2 linked regions of the Aeoliella mucimassa genome follow. The protein of the gene in region 2 interacts with the protein of the main gene of each other region in a pairwise test. Links are inferred from orthologs where the notes say so. Each region holds a gene or a part of one and is shown on either strand. Other genes may lie near its edges. The genes, in order: nth and aceE.

Region 1 (6,609 bases), 3.3 Mb from region 2 along the record:
CAATCGTGCTGGAGTCGCTTTGGCGAGCCTGGACGATAAGTCGGCGATTGGTCCCTTGATCGATGCTTTGGTGACCAAGCACAAGAAAGTGGTTGGCAATGCCAGCGGAGGCGATACCTATTCGGTGAGTCCCTCAACCGGGGGCTTCTCGTTCGGCGGCAGTGGCCCCAAAGAAGTCTCTGGACTGCTAAGAAATCCGGATGTTCTCTCGGCACTCGTGAAGTTGTCGAACGAGCACTTTGGTTACGATCAATCGACCTGGAAAAAATGGCACGCTACGCAGGCACGCATGGTGCAGGTCGATTTGCGTCGCGATCGCTAAGCCAATTTGTGCGCAGCAATGCACAGCGATTACATCTCTTGGATCGCCGCTTGCAAGACCCTGTGGCTTTAGGCAGCAGCCATCGCCTTGGTGGCCGACAGCGTTTCTTCGATCTGCGGCAGCATTTGGTCGAGAATTTCTTCGCTCAAGCCCAAACGTTCAAACACGGTCGCTGGTGGCATTAGCGGTTCGGCTTCGAGCATCACGCCGACACCGTTGCGGGTGGCGACGTAATCGGCCACGGCTACCAGATCGGTGAGTTCTCGTTCGTCGCCTTTGAAGTCATCAGGCTTCTGGTGAAACTCAATCGCCGAGATCAAACGCGAGGGGAACTTCGAACGCCAAGCGACGTAGGCACCCAGTTGCGAAGGATCGAACGTAAGGATGCGATGCACGGCTTCGTGCAAGGTCGATCCTTCTTCCATAGTCGACCGAATGCGGGGCACGTGACGAGCCAGGTGCTGATCGATGATCAACAGGCCCATGTCGTGTAGCAATCCAGCCAGATAGGCTTCTTCCGAGTCGGCTTTGTGGGTCGATTTTGCGAGCAGACGAGCGATTGCTCCAACCGCCATCGAGTGGTTCCACAACCGATTGCGATCCAAGGTGTCTTTGCTGCTCGCAGCGTTGAACTGCCGAGAAACGAACACGGTGATCGCAACGTTGCGGATTTGTTTGGTACCAAGCAGTGCGATAGCGCTACGCAGATCGGCAACTTCTTGACGCACGCCGTAGAACGACGAATTGACGATGCGAATGATCCGTGCCGAAAGGGCAGGGTCTTTCTCGATCAATTGTCGCAGGTCTTCGGCATCGGTTCCTTCGTCAACCGCTGCTTCAATAATACGGAGGGCAATCGATGGCAGCGACGATAACTCACTAAGGCGTTGAAACAATGTTTCAAGTGCCTCGTTGTGCAGTTCGAGCGTGCCTTCGCCCAATTCGTCCTTCGATGTTGCAACGGTTGCTGTCACGGTAGCATCACTGGTTGGAGAACACGGTTGATTCGTTGAGTCTTTGCAGACCTATATGCCCCACGGAGCGTGTTCGCCGGGTCCTTACGGAACCTCTAGCGACAGACAAACCTACCTTGCTTGCAACCAGAGTGCGAAAGTGTGTCGACATTTCTCGGAGACCGGGGCAAAGCAAAACTCCATCCAAGCCATAAGGTTCGGGGAATCGTCATAACCGTTCGATCATGGCGAGTTGCTTGCTCATGCGGCTCTATGTAGTACAGTTCATCTTGAGTCCCTAAGTAGCCGTTTGTCGGCCACGGGGACCGTAGCGCGCAGGTTGAGAGCCCCGACTCGGAGATTGCCCCACGATGCCTTACTCTCAAAATCAAGGTGGCCCCGCTGTGGCGGATCAAGATGCCGCCCAAGAGCGACTCGATCTTCTGCTGTCTCGCATTAATGAACTCACCGCAGCCAGCGAGGAACCGGCCGTTACGATGCCGGTGGTCCCAGGCTCGGCAGCCAGCGACGAATCTCACCGCACCGGCGAATCAACCGATCCAACTGTCCCAGCGACTCCTTTTTCCACCGATCCGATTGCCGATCAACGCGATCTGCATGGCGACTGGATCCCCGTGGAACCTGATAACCTCCGGAAGTCAGGCATCACTGAGAGCGAAGTCGAGGACCTACTGCTTAAGTGCCTGAATACGCGCAGCGAGGCGAGCGGGCGGGATCTTTCGGACCAGGTAAAGCTGCCGTTTCGGATCATCGATCCATTGCTGCAGCAGATGAAGCAGGATCAATTGGTCGGACATCGTGGTGCGGCCATGATGAACGACTATATTTATCAGCTCACGAACAAAGGTCGTGATCGGGCGAAGAAGCTTAGCGAGCACTGCACCTACTACGGTTCGGCTCCCGTGCAGCTCAAGCACTATATCGATAGCGTCACGAAGCAAACGCTCGCCGATCAGCATCCGAGCGAAGAAGACCTACATCGCGCGTTTGACGATCTATTGATCGACCGCCGAATGTTGCTGCGACTCGGGCCCGCGATCAACTCTGGACGGGGGTTGTTCCTGTATGGTGCTCCGGGTAACGGTAAAACGAGTATCGCCGAGCGGGTGACCAAGGCGTTTGGTGAGTACATCTGGATCCCTCGCGCCATTGGTATCGATGGCGAGATCATGCGGTTGTACGATCCGAGCTTGCATGAGCTGGCGCCAGTCGAAGACTTCGACGGCCTGCTCGATAACCGCAAAATCGATCATCGTTGGGTACGTATCAAGCGTCCCACGATCGTGGTGGGTGGTGAATTGACGATGGCCTCGCTCGAGGTGACGCTCAACACCGCAACCAACGTGAGCGAAGCTCCTGTGCAGCTCAAAAGCAACTGCGGTACCTTGGTGATCGACGACTTTGGACGTCAGCGGATGACCACCGACGAGTTGTTGAATCGGTGGATTGTGCCGCTAGAAAAACGATACGACTTTCTCAATCTGGCCAGTGGTAAGAAGATTCAGGTGCCGTTTGATCAGCTGATTATCTTCTCCACCAACCTGGAACCAAAGGATCTGGTGGACGACGCCTTCCTGCGTCGTATTCCTTACAAGATCGAAGTGACCGATCCCGAAGAAACCGCGTTCCGCGAATTGTTCGAGATCATGGCACCGATTATCGGAGTGGAATACAACCAGGATTCGCTGGAGTACCTGATCGCAACGCACTACAAGGCAGTGAATCGCCCCATGCGTTGCTGCCAGCCTCGCGACTTGCTATTGCAGGTTCGCAATTACTGCCATTACGTGAAGGCCCCCGCGGTCATGTCGCGCGAGAATCTCGACTTTGCCGTGGAGAACTACTTCGCGGTGATGTAGCCGTGCGGCGCGATTCCATCGGCTGAGTGCTTAGCGACCGTTGCCAAACTTGAGCGGTAACTGCGGGTCGTGGGCTTCCCCATCGCACAGCTCCTCGTGCAATTTGCTCGGCTGGATGTCGCGATTGTGCTGGTACTTGCTAGCGTACTCGGTGATCTCCCCGGTGATTTCGTGGTAGAAAATCTGGCAGATTGGTACCCCGGGATAGATACGAATCGGTTGCACCGCGAACATCTCGAGCGTCCAGTAGCCGGAGAAGCCGACATCGCCAAAGCCGGCGGTTACGTGAACGAACAGTCCCAGGCGGCCGATGCTCGAGCGACCCTCGATCTGCGGCACCAAATTGTGCGTAGTGGTTCGCTCGTTTGTGCGGCCGAGGTACAGCTGATTGGGGCTGAGCGTGAGCCCTTCGTCAGGGATACGAATGCGCCGGACTCGATTGCTCTTGGCCATATCGAGTACCAATTCTTCGTAAACCAACAGCTCGTCATGCAACGTCAGGTTGTAGCTGTTTGGATTAAGCCGCGACTCATCGAAGGGGTCGATTTGAATATCGCCGTCCAACCGTTCGAGAATTTGCTGACCCGATAAAATCATGGCCGTGAAACTCCTTTGCCCGAAACCTGTGCCCAAGGTAAGCAATGAATTACACCCCAGACCGGCGGGGTTTTCAAGACGCCAGATTTGGGGGAAGCTTCGCGCGGCCGTTCGCAAGCGACGCTTAACGGGGATTTGCCGACTCTATACGTCGATTTGGGGACAGAACTTTTTCATCGAGCAGTCGTCGCATTTAGCCTTGCGAGCGTTACAGATAGCTCGGCCGTGGTGAATCATGCGGTGCGAGAACTCAATCCATTTGGGCTTCGGCAGTATTTCCATTAGGTCCTTTTCCACCTTTACCGCATCGGTATTCGTGGTGAGTCCTAGCCGCCTAGAGAGTCGCCCCACATGCGTGTCGACCACCACGCCCGTGGGAATCCCAAACGCGGTGCCGAGCACCACGTTGGCCGTCTTGCGGCCCACGCCTGGCAGGTTGACCAGGATATCGAGATCTTTAGGAACCTCGCCTTGGTGATCGTCGACCAGTGCCTGGCTGCAGGCCTTGATATTCTTGGCTTTGTTGCGAAAGAAACCGGTGCTCTGCACGAGCTTTTCGAGCTTCGCGATGGGGGCACCTGCAATATCAGCCGGTGTCGGAAGCTTGGCGAACAGCTCCTCGGTCACGATATTCACCCGCTCGTCGGTGCATTGTGCCGAGAGGATCGTTGCGATCAACAGCTGGTAGGCGTTGTCGTGGGTGAGCGCACACTCCGCATCGGGATAGTCGGCTTCCAGCCGTCGAACCACTTTGGCGGCCTGCTTCTTTCTTTCGGCAACCGGCATCGCAGGTGTCTTGGTGGCGGATTTCTTGGGGCTCGCTTTTTTCTTGGCCATGCGGTTTGTTCGACCATGTAGGGGGAGACGATTGCAACTGCCAGCAGTATCTATCATTCGCAAGGGTTGCGGAAGTTCCACCCCACTCGGGAACGCCTTGAGCATGGCGAATCAGCTTGACGCTGGCCCAACACCGACATACGCTTGCGGGTATCGCCGCAGGTAGTATCCTCTCCCATTCCGCATGATCCATATAATTCGAGCTGAAAAACTGCCATGAACCAAGCCGACTTCCGTGCTCAGAATCCCTACGCTTCGTTTGGTATGGTTGCCGCCGACGCTCCTGCTGCTGACCGACTGAGTTTTATCCGTCGGACGTATCTGCATGTTGCCTTGGCTGTTTATGCACTGGTGATGCTCGAGGTGATGTACTTCACCCTGTTCGGCGACACCATGAATCAGCTGATGCCAAGAATGATGAATCGGGTAACTTGGTTCCTGATCCTGGCCGCTTTCATGGCGGTTGGTCATGTAGCGAATAAGTGGGCGATGTCCGATACCTCGGCCTCGAAGCAGTACATGGGCCTTGGCTTGTACGTGTTGTTTGAATCGTTTGTGTTGGCACCATTGCTGTGGATCGCAAATCACTACGCGACCCCGGTGGGAGATATGACGTTTAGTCCCATCGCAGTCGCGGCGGTGCTTACGCTCTTTGTGTTTGCTGGGCTTACGCTTGGGGTTTTCCTGACCCGCGCCGACTTCTCGTTCCTCGGTCCCATTCTCGGAATCGGCGGCATGCTGGCTCTGGGGCTGATTGCGGCCAGCTTCTTCTTTCCTGGAATGCTCTCCGGCGTGTGGTTCCCAATTGCCATGGTGGTGCTCGTTTCAGGGAGCGTGTTGTACAGCACCTCGAACGTGCTTCATCACTATCGCACCACGCAGCACGTTGCTGCCGCGTTGGCGCTATTTGCTTCGCTGGCGACGCTCTTTTGGTACATCCTGCAGATCGTTCTCGCTTCGTCGCGTCGCAATTGAGGTTGACTGGTCGCTGTAGCCAAGCCCTCTGTGCTGCTGCGCTTGGGCACCATGAACGGAGACCTGGTTAGCCGGAATAGCCGCGGGCGCGGGATGCGGCCAATGGCAAGTGGTTTATTCGGGGAATTTCGCCTTTTTTGCCAATTCCCCGGGCAACTACTTTTAAGCTTCTCGCTTTTCAATTCCGAATGGCTGCATATGATGAATGATAGATGAGCAAGGAATCTCGCTAACCCTACAGTCGCCAACTCTTCAGCTACCAGCTCCAGGATGAACCCTTCTGATCTACAGCATGTGGAATTCAACCCCGACGATTTTTCGGGTCGAGTTCGCCTGTTTCCCATCCCCAACTTGGTGATGTTCCCGCACGTTGTGCAGCCGCTGCACATCTTCGAAGAACGTTACCGGGAGATGATGCAGGATGCGCTAGCGACTGACCAGTTGATCGCCATGCCGGTGTTGCAGCCTGGCTGGGAGCCCGAGTACGCAGGGCGGCCGCCTATTGAGCCGTGGGCCTGCCTCGGCAAGGTAGTGCTGCACAATAAGCTACCCGACGGATGTTACAACCTGCTGCTCATGGGAGTTGCCCGACTTCGACTAGAGGAAGAGTTGCCGGCGGTGCGTAGTTTCCGCGAAGCCCGTGCGGAACTAATGGAAGAGTTTCTTCCCAAAGCCGAAGGGGAGTGCTGCAAGCTGCGAAAGCAGCTCACTTCCATCTTCGACGGTTGTGTCCGCCGAGGTGAGGCTCCCCATGCGGTGCGTCAGTTGTTAGCTACTGAACTGCCGCTGACGACCCTCACCGACTTGATGGCCTATGCTTTGCCGCTGAGTAGCGAGGTGAAGCTGAATCTACTGGCCCAGCCATGCGCGAAGCAGCGAGCTGAAATTCTGCTCGAGCTGCTCGACGATCGCGTCGCCTCGGCTCCCTCGAGTCAGAGCACCGGCGACTTCCCGCCGCCGTTTAGCACCAACTAGCGGCGTCTATACCAGCCCTACTCGGGGCGTCATAATAGTTCTCTGTGCCTATAGTATCGAAACCGACAGG
Region 2 (7,113 bases):
CTGCCCATGCTGTGAGCGACCACATGAATCGTGCGATCGGGATACCGGGCGGCCAAGCGATGCAATCGCCGAGCAAACCGCCGGCCGATCTGCCGGTTGGATCCCCAAAGCGAAAAGTAACTATGCAGCAGCGTATCGAACCCCTGCTGACGTAAACGTCGCGCAAGAGGCAACAAGAACCACTTGCTCGACGAAATGCCATGCGTCAGCACCACCAGATCACGCGAAACAGCGTCATCATGGAGAAGGTCTGCCTCATTTTCCGATGGCGAGCGTAATTCGGTTAGCATCGTCGATGGCCCTTGGGTGAACTACTCCACTGTAGGGCCGCCACCCCCGTACGGCGAGTGGGCAGAACATGAAGTCTACTGCTGCTTCGGCGGCAACCGGCGATCGATTTCTTGCCAGAATGCAGTCAGGTCGAGCACCACCTCGGCAAATTGCGCCGACTGGTACTTACCCGAGTCGTGAGCAACGACCCGATAGCTCTCGCCATCGAGAGTGTGAAATTCAATGATGCGGGAATCGGGATCGACGATCCAATACTCCGGCACCCCCGCCTTGGCGTAGAGATCCAACTTTTCGACGCGGTCGATTCGCCTACTGGAGGGCGAAACGATTTCGACCAGTAGGTCGGGTACCCCTTCGATACGCTGCCCAACTAATTGCTTCTTCTCTGGACGCAAGTAAACCACATCGGGCTGGGCAATCGTTCGCTGTAGCAGTACGACATCCACCGGCGATACGATTGCGATCCCCCCTTGCTGGGCAGCGATATCGTCGAAGACTCGCCAGAGATTCGCGCCGATGTGCTGGTGCCGCGGCGTAGGTGCAGGTGACATCATGGTCAATCTTCCCCTCAATAGCTCCACGCGTTCCCCTTCCGGCAGCGACAGGTAATCGTCTGCGGTGTGGGGGCCCAATGTTGTATGGGGCGACGTTTGGTCAAACGTTGCGTAGACCAGCGAGTCGATGGACATGAGTAACCTCCTGACACTGCATTAGGGATACCCTCATTATACCACCGCCCGAGCTTTACGGTGCCAGCAGCAGACGACCGGGAGCGCCTAGGAAACCCTTCACCTCGTTCAGGAATCGGGCAGCGTCGGCTCCATCGACTACGCGGTGGTCGTACGTGAGCGACAGCGGCATGATCAACCGAGGCTCAATGCTGCTACCGACGATGGTCGGCAGCATGCGACTGCGACCCACCAGCAAGATCCCCACCTCTGGCGGGTTAATGATCGGGGTCGAGTAAGTGCCACCTACTGCGCCCATGTTGCTGATGGTGAAAGTACCGCCACGCATGTCTTCGATGCTCAAGGTTCCTTCGCGAGCAGCGAGGATGATGCGATCGAGCTCGCGAGCGATCTGCGAAATCGACAGCCGATCGGCGTCACGCAGCACCGGTACTCGCAAACCGCTTTCGGTATCGACGGCGATGCCGATGTTCACGTATTCCTTATAGATGACGTTGCCTGCATCCATATCGACCGACGCATTGACGATCGGGTGCAGCTTCAGGCTCGAGGCAATCGCCTTAACCAGGAACGGCATCTGCGACAGATTCAGACCACGCTTCGCGTAGTCTTCCTTCGACTGGCGGCGCATCTCTTCGAGTTCGGTCACGTCGACGTCGTCGAAGTTTGTTAGCTGCGGAATCGTGGTATAGCTCGCTACCATGTTGGCCGCGATGGTCTTGCGGGTGCGGCTCATCTTTTCGATTCGCACGGCGCCCTGCCCGTCGGAGTTGGGAGACCCCGGGGGGGTAACGCTGGCACTGGCTGCTTGCTTGGCTTTCTCTTGCTCGTCTCGCACGAAGCTGCGGACGTCTTCTTCGGTCAAACGACCACCACTGCTCGGACGCACCCGACGCAGGTCGATGCCGAGTTCGCGTGCCAGACGCCGAACGCTGGGTCCAGCCGCGGAGCTAGCCTGGCCATCGCCAGGAATGTTCTGTGCGGACTCCTTCGCCGGGGCTGCGGGAGCGGGAGTAGCAGGTGCCGGGGCGGGCGTTTCGGCCACGGGTGCCGGTGCTGCAGGAGCGGGAGCCGGTTCGGCGGCAGGCTCGGGCTTCGGCTCTTCGGCTTTCGGTGCCGGCTTGGGCTCTTCCTTCGGAGGTGCCGGAGCGGCGCTACCATCGATCTCAAAGATCGGAGCACCCACGTTTACTGTATCGCCTTCGGCGACCAGGATCTTGATGATGGTGCCTGCCGAAGGACTCGGCACAGCAGCGGTTGCCTTGTCGGTTTCGATTTCCATCAAATCCTGGTCTTTGGTAACCGAATCACCTTCGGAAACCAGGATGGAAAGGACGTCGCCCGAGTCGATGTTTTCGCCAAGACTTGGCAGAGTGATTTCAGTTGCCATATTCGTTTGCCCGCTATGTTAATTCTCCCGCGATAAACGCGGGTGGTCATGGATTCGGAATTGGTCGGCACCTGCGGCTGGGCGTTCTGCGACCACCTTCTGTGGGTTAGGCGTACAGTGCCGATTTCTTGTCGGGATTGATACCGAGGTCTTCGATCACTTGCTTCAAGCATGGCAGCCCTTCGGCACCACGCTCTTTGAGTTGCGTGATGGTGGCCAGCGCAACGAACTCGGCGTCCACCTCAAAGTGGCGACGGAGTGCTTCGCGGCTTTCGCTGCGACCCATGCCATCGGTTCCCAGGGCGAAAATGCCACCAGGAATCCAGGGATCGATTTGCTCGGCCAACGCCCGCAAGTAGTCGCTGGCAGCGATGAACGGTCCGTCGAGCCCTTCGATCTGTTGCTCCAGGTAACTGCGTCGAGGCTCTTCGCCTGGGTGCAGCATATTCCAGCGGCGGCACTCCTGGGCATCGCGGCGGAGTTCGGTGTAGCTGGTTACGCTCCACACGTCGGACGAAATGTCGTACTTCTCGGCCAATAGCTGCTGTGCTTCGAGCACGCAACGCAGGATCGCACCGCTACCGAAGAGCTGCACGTGATGCTTACCACGCTTCTCGGCTTGATTGATGCGGTACATGCCTTTGATGATGCCTTCTTCGCATCCTTCTGGCATTTCGGGCATCATGTAGTTTTCGTTCTCGAGCATGATGTAGTAGATGCACGTTTCGTTATCCACGTACATCCGCTTCATGCCTTCGAAGATAATCACGGCGGTTTCGTAGGCGTAGGCCGGATCGTAAGCACGCACCGTGGGGAAGGCGATCGCGTTCACCAGACTGTGACCATCCTGGTGCTGCAGGCCTTCGCCGTTGAGGGTGGTACGTCCAGCGGTACCGCCGAGCATGAAGCCCTTGGCTCGCATATCGGCCGCCGCCCACACCAGGTCGCCGATGCGCTGGAATCCGAACATCGAGTAGTAGATGAACATCGGAATCATCGGCACGCCGTGCGAGCTGTACGAAGTACCCGCAGCGTTGAAGCTGCTCATACTACCCGCTTCGGTAATGCCTTCTTCCAGCAGCTGACCATCCTGGGCTTCTTTGTAGAAGGCCATCTGGTCGGCGTCGACCGGTTCGTACATCTGGCCTGCGTGGGCGTAGATGCCGATCTGGCGGAACAAGCCTTCCATACCAAACGTGCGCGACTCATCCGGCACGATCGGCACGATGTACTTGCCCATCTCTTTGTCGCGTAGCAGGTCGGTCAGCAAGCGGACAAAGCCCATCGTGGTCGAGAACTCTTTACCCTCGCCTTTGCTTACCAGCTTGCTGTGAACCGTCTTGTGATAGTCGGGCAGCTTCGGCACGCTGATCGCACTGCGCGAAGCATTACGCGACGGAACCGGTCCGCCAAGAGCCTCGCGGCGCGACCGCATATACTGCATTTCGGGGCTGTCTTCCGGTGGACGGTAGAACGGAGCCTCGGCGACACGCTCGTCGGAAATCGGAATACCAAAGCGAGTGCGGAACTCGCGGAGTTCCTGCTCGTTGAGCTTCTTCTGGTTGTGGGTGATGTTGCGGCCTTCGCCACCTTCGCCAACGCCATAACCCTTTACGGTCTTGGCAATCACCACGGTCGGCTTGCCATTCTTGAGCGACACGGCTCGGTGGTACGCAGCGTAGACCTTTTCGGGATCGTGACCACCGCGGCGCATCTTCGCCAGGCGTTCGTCCGACAAGTGCTTGATCATCGCTTCCAAGCGAGGATCGGCACCGAAGAAGTGACCACGAATGTAGCTGCCGGGCGATACGGAGTACTTCTGATACTGACCGTCGACGATCTCCATGAAGCGGTTGGCCAGGATACCGTCGTGATCTTGCTCGATCAGCGGATCCCAGTCGCTACCCCAGATGACCTTAATCACGTTCCAGCCAGCACCGCGGAAGGTGCCTTCGAGTTCCTGGATGATCTTGCCGTTGCCACGCACCGGCCCGTCGAGCCGTTGCAAGTTACAGTTGATCACAAAAATCAGGTTCTGCAGTTGCTCGCGAGCAGCCAGCGAGATGGCACCCAGGGTTTCGGGCTCGTCGCATTCGCCGTCGCCGAGGAACGCCCAGACGTGCTTGTTCGACAAGTCCGCCAGACCACGATCGGTCATGTACTCGTTGAAGCGAGCCTGATAGATCGCCATGATCGGAGCCAGGCCCATCGACACGGTGGGGAATTCCCAGAAGTCGGGCATCAGCCATGGATGGGGATACGAGCTCAGGCCGCCCCCTTCCGAGAGCTCTCGGCGGAAGTTCACCAGGTTCTGTTCGGTCAGTCGACCTTCCAGGAACGCGCGGGCGTACATGCCGGGTGCGGCGTGGCCTTGGAAGTAGATTTGGTCGCCGCTGAAGCCATCTTCGCCGCGGCCACGGAAGAAGTGGTTCTGGGCGACTTCGTACAGCGTTGCACTCGACGCAAAGGTCGAGATGTGTCCACCAGGAGACGCAGGATGACGGTTGGCCCGGGTGACCATGGCCATCGCGTTCCAACGGACATAGCTCTTGATACGACGTTCCAGCTCACGATCGCCGGGATAGGCCGGCTGCTCGTTGCGGGGAATCGTATTCAAGTAAGGCGTAGTTGCCGTGAACGGCAGCTCAACGTCGTTGCGGTGGGCGGCTTCTTCGAGCGCACCTAGCAATTGCTTGACTCGCTCGGGGCCCTTGTGCTCGAGAACGTAGTCGAGCGATTCGAGCCATTCGGCGGTTTCCGTCGGGTCGCTATCGTCGGGAATCGGCGAGTGGTGTTGATTGACGTCGATTGAAGACATAGGTTGCTTGTAGGGGCTAAGGACTGCAGGTGGGAGAACCGGGGCTCGGGAACTTGCGTCTGGCGTTCCGAGCGGCCAATGCCGAACACCTTACTTACGTTTGGGTCGATACACTTCGGTGGCGGTGCCCAAATGCACTTCGCCAGCAAAGGCAATAGTTTCGCTGAGTGTCGGGTGCGGGTGGATGCTCTCGGCGATGTCGCGAATGTGGCAACCCATTTCGATGGCCAGCACCGCTTCGCTAATAAGCTCGCCGGCCCCGTTGCCGACAATACCGCAACCAAGCACACGCTCGGTTTCGGGCTCGATAATCCATTTCGTCAGTCCATCCGTGCGGCCGTTGGCCATGGCGCGACCGCTGGCCTGCCATGGGTACTGGGCGATATTCACCGCGCGACCTTGCTGCTTGGCTTCCTCGGCAGTGAGTCCGGCCCAAGCAATCTCGGGATCGGTGAACACCACGGCCGGCATCGCTTGCACGTCGAACGCGGCAGGTTCGCCGGCCAGCACTTCGGCAGCCACTTTGCCTTCCACGGCAGCCTTGTGAGCGAGCATCGGCTCGCCGGCCACGTCGCCGATGGCGAGAATCGAAGGGTCGCTTGTGCGTTGTTGATCGTCGGTCTCTACGAACCCACGTTCGTTCACGGTGACCTTGGTGTTCTCCAGGCCAAAACCGCCGGATACCGGTCGGCGGCCAATCGAAATCAGCACGCGGTCGTACTTGTGCACGCCGTTGTGTTCGGGGCCTTCAAACTCGACTTCCACGCACTCGCCGACATCTTTCAGACCAACCACCTTCGTGCCGGTGTGGATGCCTAGGAAGCGTTCGTGTACGCGTTTAATAAGCGGCTTCACCAGATCGCGATCCGCGCCCGGCAGCAATCCATCGGTCAACTCGACCACCGAAACGTTCGCACCGAGTTCGGCGTAGAACGTGCCCATCTCGAGTCCGATGTATCCACCACCCACGACCAACAGCGAGCCAGGGATGTCGGCCAGCGCCAGAGCGCCGGTCGAGTCGAACACCCGCGGCGAGCCAATATCGAACGCCTTGGGCATCGCGGGCACCGAACCGGTCGCCAGAATGCAGTGATCAAACGTCAAACGCTTGCTCTCGTAGGTCTCGGGGTTGCCCCCTTCGAGTTCTAGGGTATTAGAGTCAACGAACACGCCGCGTGCGTGAATGCGTTTGACATTGCGTCGTACCGCCAGGCTTGCGAGACCGTCGGAAAGGGTCTCGATGATCTTTTCTTTCCGCGCCCGAACTTTGTCGACATCAATCTTTGGCTTATCGAACTCGATTCCCCAGTCGGCCATGTCGCCGGCTTCGGAAATTACTTTGGCCACGTGCAACAGGGCTTTCGAGGGAATACACCCACGCAGCAGGCAGGTACCACCGAGACGAGGATCAGCCTCGACAATGGCGACCTCCATTCCTAAGTCGGCAGCCATGAACGCCGCCGCATATCCACCGGGGCCACCACCTAGAACAACAACTTGTGAATGCATGAGTTAAACGAATCGAAAGCTAGTATGGGTAGAAAGTCCTCTTGTCGGCACCCGCGGTGCGACAGACGGAAAACTATTGGGCGGCAACAGGTTAAGTCGCGCAAGTAGTAAAGTTTAACCCGCAATAGGCCGGCGACAAAGGTCGCCCCCGAAGCAATTGCCATGCTGCTACTTAACATGTTCGCACAGAACAGGTTAGGAGCAATAATCATGCTGCCAACGGGAGGCTGAAACGGGGTTACCGAGCGATTTGACAGCCGAGCCTGCCGAAAATCGGGGATCGACCACCTCGGCCGACCTTGCCGGCTGCCTTGGCCACACTCGGCCGCTTCCACGAGTTTCACGAGTCCCTTGCTGCTGAAAACCGAATCACTCGGCTACTGTATGCTCGCCTGCTGGTTTCGGCGACTCGCCAC

What was found.
Region 1: the proteins of aceE (region 2) and nth interact in binary tests that used the Escherichia coli proteins (3 or more experiments, as listed by UniProt). The link is inferred for Aeoliella mucimassa from one-to-one orthologs.

The regions. Positions count from the first base shown.
Region 1 is NZ_CP036278.1:4,063,063-4,069,671, reverse strand. What follows is about bases 2,744-5,504. They hold nth (endonuclease III), read right to left. Parts: upstream 4,590-5,504; coding sequence 3,897-4,589; downstream 2,744-3,896. Other genes in these bases: Pan181_RS15840 (Bax inhibitor-1/YccA family protein), read left to right, coding at 4,806-5,504; dcd (dCTP deaminase), read right to left, coding at 3,186-3,752; Pan181_RS15855 (ATP-binding protein), read left to right, coding at 2,744-3,155. Outside these bases: Pan181_RS15865 (HEAT repeat domain-containing protein), read left to right, coding at 1-322; Pan181_RS15860 (HDOD domain-containing protein), read right to left, coding at 391-1,296; more of Pan181_RS15855, read left to right, coding at 1,647-2,743; more of Pan181_RS15840, read left to right, coding at 5,505-5,564; Pan181_RS15835 (LON peptidase substrate-binding domain-containing protein), read left to right, coding at 5,835-6,539. UniProt on the Escherichia coli protein: DNA repair enzyme that has both DNA N-glycosylase activity and AP-lyase activity. The DNA N-glycosylase activity releases various damaged pyrimidines from DNA by cleaving the N-glycosidic bond, leaving an AP (apurinic/apyrimidinic) site.
Region 2 is NZ_CP036278.1:805,471-812,583, reverse strand. What follows is about bases 2,277-5,541. They hold aceE (pyruvate dehydrogenase (acetyl-transferring), homodimeric type), read right to left. Parts: upstream 5,189-5,541; coding sequence 2,477-5,188; downstream 2,277-2,476. Other genes in these bases: lpdA (dihydrolipoyl dehydrogenase), read right to left, coding at 5,279-5,541; Pan181_RS03300 (2-oxo acid dehydrogenase subunit E2), read right to left, coding at 2,277-2,370. Outside these bases: Pan181_RS03310 (esterase/lipase family protein), read right to left, coding at 1-290; Pan181_RS03305 (Uma2 family endonuclease), read right to left, coding at 366-980; more of Pan181_RS03300, read right to left, coding at 1,036-2,276; more of lpdA, read right to left, coding at 5,542-6,697. UniProt on the Escherichia coli protein: Component of the pyruvate dehydrogenase (PDH) complex, that catalyzes the overall conversion of pyruvate to acetyl-CoA and CO(2).